DNA from 2 places in the Oceanimonas pelagia genome. Region 1 is predicted to be linked to the other one. Evidence: predicted binding sites of a transcription regulator. Region 1 holds the regulator's gene; the other holds the start of a gene.

Region 1 (2,196 bases):
ATGGCCAGCAGTTCCTGCTCGGCGGCCCTGGCCTCGGCCTGCTCGGTTTTGCGCCGGGCCAGCCAGCCATCAAATTCCTCGGGAGAGCGGGCATCCACGACGATGGGCATAAAGCCGTGATCCTTGCCGCACAGCTCGGCGCACTGGCCACGATACAGGCCCGGCTGCTCGATGCGGGTCCAGGCCTCGTTGATAAAACCGGGAATGGCATCCTTTTTCACCGCGAAAGCCGGCACCCACCAGGAGTGGATCACATCGTCGGAGGTGATCAGAAAGCGCACCTTGCGCTCCGTGGGCAGCACCAGGGGATGATCCACCTCCAGCAGGTAGTGCTCCCGCTTGCGCACCTCACCGCTGATCTGTTGCGGCAGGGTAGCCAGCAGGCTGTAAAACTCCACGTCTTCGTCAAAGTAACGGTAATGCCACTTCCACTGAGAGCCGGTGATCTGCACGGTGAGATCCGGCTTTGAAGCGTCTTCCATCGCCACCAGGGTTTTGGTGGCGGGAATGGCCATGGCCACCAGAATGAGAAAGGGAATGATGGTCCAGAGGATCTCGACCCTGGTGCTTTCGTGAAACTGGGCTGCCCGGGCGCCTCTGGACTTGCGATGGTGAATAATGGCCCAGAACATGGCCCCGAACACCAGCAGACCGATGACCGCGCAGATGGTGAGAATGGTCATGTGCAGGCCATACACTTTCTGGCTGATTTCGGTGACCCCTTCGGTCATGTTGAGGCGGACCTGGGCCTCGGCGGGCAGGGTTGCCAGCAAGGACAACAGCAGCAAAATCGGCTTCACGCGCACCCCCATCGTTTCATCCTGTAACACCGGAGCACTTGAATTCGGCATTGGTGGCCGCCGAACGACCGCATCCCTTCCATTCGGCTGACTCTAAGTAAAGCAGCAGTTAAGGAAATGTAAAATATAAAGAAATGGGAGATTGGGGATTGGGGATTGGGGATTGGGGATTGGGGATTGGGGATTGGGGATTGGGGATTGGGGATTGGGGATTGGGGATTGGGGATTGGGGATTGGGGATTGGGGATTGGGGATTGGGGATTGGGGATTGGGGATTGGGGATTGGCAGGCCACCATAAGTTTGCGGCCTGCCGGGTCAAGCGGGTTTGTCAGAAGTCGCCGTTGCGGATCACCCCCACCGCCAGACCTTCGATAATCAGCTCCTGGGTACGCAAGTCCACCTCAATGGGCGACAGCTCCTCGTTTTCGGGCACCAGGCTGACCTTGCTGCCCTTGCGCTGAAAGCGCTTCACCGTGACTTCGTCGTCGAGCCGGGCCACCACCACCTGGCCATTGCGGGCCTCCCGGGTCTTGTGCACCGCCAGCAGATCACCGTCCATGATGCCGATATTCTTCATGCTCGTGCCCCGAACCCGCAGCAAAAAGTCCGCCGAGGGATGGAACAGGGCGGGATCGAGCCGGTAATGACTCTCGATGTGCTGTTGCGCCAGTATGGGTTCACCGGCGGCCACCCGGCCCACCAGCGGCAGGCCCTGTTCTTCTTCCGCCTCTTCCCCGGCCAGGCGAATGCCCCGGGAAGTACCGGGCATGATTTCAATCACGCCCTTTTTGGCCAGCGCCTTGAGGTGCTCTTCCGCCGCATTGGCGGACTTGAACCCCAGCACCCGGGCAATTTCCACCCGGGTGGGCGGCATGCCGGTTTGCTGAATGTGTTCCTTGATAATGTCCAGCACCTGCGACTGGCGGGGAGTAAGGGCTTTCATGGTGAAACCTGTCTGTTTATACAGTTAACTGTCAGTATATCCAGTAATGAGTCCAGAGCAAGTCCCAAAGCCTTTCACTTACCACAGCGCCAGCACCAGACCGGCAAAGATGGCCATGCCGACGTGGTTGTTGTTAAGAAAGGCGCGAAAGCAGGGCATGCGTTCCCGGTCGCGGATCAGCCGCTGCTGATACACAAACAGTCCGGCAGCCGCCAGCAGCCCCCAGTAAAAGGACGCGGCCAGCTCAAACACCCCACCCGCCGCCACCAGCAGCAACAGGGTGGCCAGCTGCAGCAGACCCACGATCAACTTGTCGCGGCGGCCAAACAGAATAGCGGTGGACTTGACCCCGATTTTGAGGTCGTCGTCCCGGTCCACCATGGCATACATGGTGTCGTAGGCCACGGTCCAGGTGAGGTTGGCGGCAAACAGCAGCCAGAGCCCGGGGGGCA
Region 2 (2,196 bases), 1.8 Mb from region 1:
ACGGGTTTGGCGACTACTGTTTTGGCGACCGGCCCACCCTTGCCGACTGCTGTCTGGTACCTCAGGTGGCCAACGGTATGCGCATGCACTGTGATCTCACGTCCTATGCCAGGGTGATGGCCGTTTACCAACACTGTCTGCAGCAACCTGCGTTTCAGCAGGCTGCGCCGGCCATGCAGCCCGACTTTACTTCGTAACCCTGCTTGCTGGCGGGGGCGAAAGTGTCCGCACGTCCACCAACTTTATTTTTCATGTCAGACAAGGCCGCTCAGTGCAGCGGGCTGGTCGCCGCTGCCGGCCCGATCACAAAAAGGCGGCTGCTGGCTTGCCCGGGGGGCGAAAAGGTTCCATCTTGCTGTTGCCAGCACACCACGGCGGCAATGGCCGGGCTGGCCAGGGCTTTTTGCAGCTGGTCCGGACTAAGGCGGTGGGCATCCACCACGTAAGCCGGATTGATGCCGGCGGCGCTCAGGGTGTGGCGACACAACCGGCCCGGCGCGTTGGCAATCAGGATCCAGCCGGTGCTGCTGTGGCTTAGTGCCGCCAGGCTCGCGAGCAAGGCGGCCGGAGGTTCGGCCATCGGGCGGTTGCCGGTACTGGCGGTGGTGCTGCAGCGGGGCAGCGGGTCTTGTTGAGAGATCAGTGCCTGCTTGCGGATTAACGAAAGGTGCATCATGGTTCGGCCCTGCCTGTTGTTTTACTGTTTATATATACAGTATTCACTTGAGGCGGGCTGGTCAATATTTAACTGGTTAAATTTACAGTGTTTCGATCTTGCCGGCAGTTTCACCGGCCCGTTACCTGCAGGAGAGCCACATGGACAGAACGCAACTGGAACGAATGGACACTCACATGGTGCTGAGCATTCTCAACGAAAAGCTGCGCATTGAATGCGACAGCCTGGATGCACTGCTGTCGCGCTACGAGCTTGACGGCGGCTGGCTGAGGGCCCGCATGGCACAAATTGGCTACCGTTACGACAGCCATACCAATCAGTTCCGGGCCGCTTGAGAAGGTAAAACCGGGCTGTCATAGTCCGGTTTTTTTGTAGAGGACACGGGCATGGATCCACAGTTCTGGCACCAGCGTTGGCAAACATCGCGCATTGGCTTTCATCAAGGCGACATCAATACTCATCTGCGTGCCTGCTGGCATCACACCGAAGCGCGGCCGGGCACCGAGGTGCTGGTGCCCCTGTGTGGCAAAAGTCGCGATATGCACTGGCTGGCGGAGCAGGGCCACTCCGTGGCCGGCTTTGAGCTGTCGCCGCTGGCGATCGGGGACTTTTTTGCAGAAGCCGGGCTGGCGCCGCTGTGCCAATCCGAGGGCCCCTTTGTGCGCTGGCAGCGGCCCCCGTTCAACCTGTATGAGGGTGATTTCTTCAGGGCCGATACTCTGGGCCGGCAGTTTGCACTGGCCTATGACCGGGCGGCCCTGATTGCCCTGCCGCCCGCCATGCGGCCCGGTTATGCCGCTCTGCTGGCGGCGCTGATGCAAGCCGGTGGCCGGATGCTGCTGATCACCGTTAATCACGATGGCCCCGAAGAGCAGGCACCGCCCTTTGCGGTGGATGAGACCGAGGTAAAAGCGCTGTTTGAGCCGCATTTCGAGGTGAAGCTGCTGCAGCGCATTGAAGAAGGCCGGCAGAACCGCCGGGTGGCGGCGGGAGAGTGCCGCTTTTTTGATGAGCTGTGCTTTGTGCTGAAGCGATATTGATGTTAACAAATTGAAGCATAATTCTGATTTTATGTTAATATGCAGCCTGATGTTTCAACTTGTTCTTTCTGTGTAATACTTTTATCTGTAAAATAACTATTCACTGAATGCGGCTGTTAATGCTGCATTATGCATCACTTGATGAGCATTATGCAGATGAATGGGCTGTAACATCTTCTTTTTACAGTAATTGTTATTTTTACCGTGCCGCGAGCGCCGGCCGGAAAGGAGTATTCATGGAGAAAACGCTGACGGCGCGCGCCAGTGGCACCCGCAACTGGCTGATGTTTGTGCTGCCCTCGCTGGCGGGCATTCTGCTGTTCATGACCCCCGTGGCCTGGCAGGGCAACCTCACCATCATGATTGCGGTGCTGGCCAAGAGCGTGCAGGCCGCTCTGGGGGCACACCTGCCTGCCATTGTGACCGGCATTATCACCCTGTCGGCACTGCTGACGCTGCTCGGCAGCCTGTTCAGGCCCG

The links. Region 1 encodes LexA, which represses DNA repair genes until DNA is damaged. Its sites were predicted from a motif close to ANCTGTNTNNNNANACAGNT; they were not measured.
Region 2: the regulator LexA is predicted to act here: its motif matches at 699-718, upstream of PU634_RS05900 (DUF4250 domain-containing protein).

Annotation. Positions count from the first base shown of each region.
Region 1 is NZ_CP118224.1:3,083,358-3,085,553, forward strand. It holds gene coxB (cytochrome c oxidase subunit II) at 1-800, opposite strand, end outside; gene lexA (transcriptional repressor LexA) at 1,130-1,744, opposite strand; gene ubiA (4-hydroxybenzoate octaprenyltransferase) at 1,823-2,196, opposite strand, start outside.
Region 2 is NZ_CP118224.1:1,244,674-1,246,869, forward strand. It holds gene maiA (maleylacetoacetate isomerase) at 1-197, shown strand, start outside; gene PU634_RS05895 (cell division inhibitor) at 269-676, opposite strand; gene PU634_RS05900 (DUF4250 domain-containing protein) at 817-1,011, shown strand; gene PU634_RS05905 (thiopurine S-methyltransferase) at 1,063-1,716, shown strand; gene PU634_RS05910 (YjiH family protein) at 1,953-2,196, shown strand, end outside.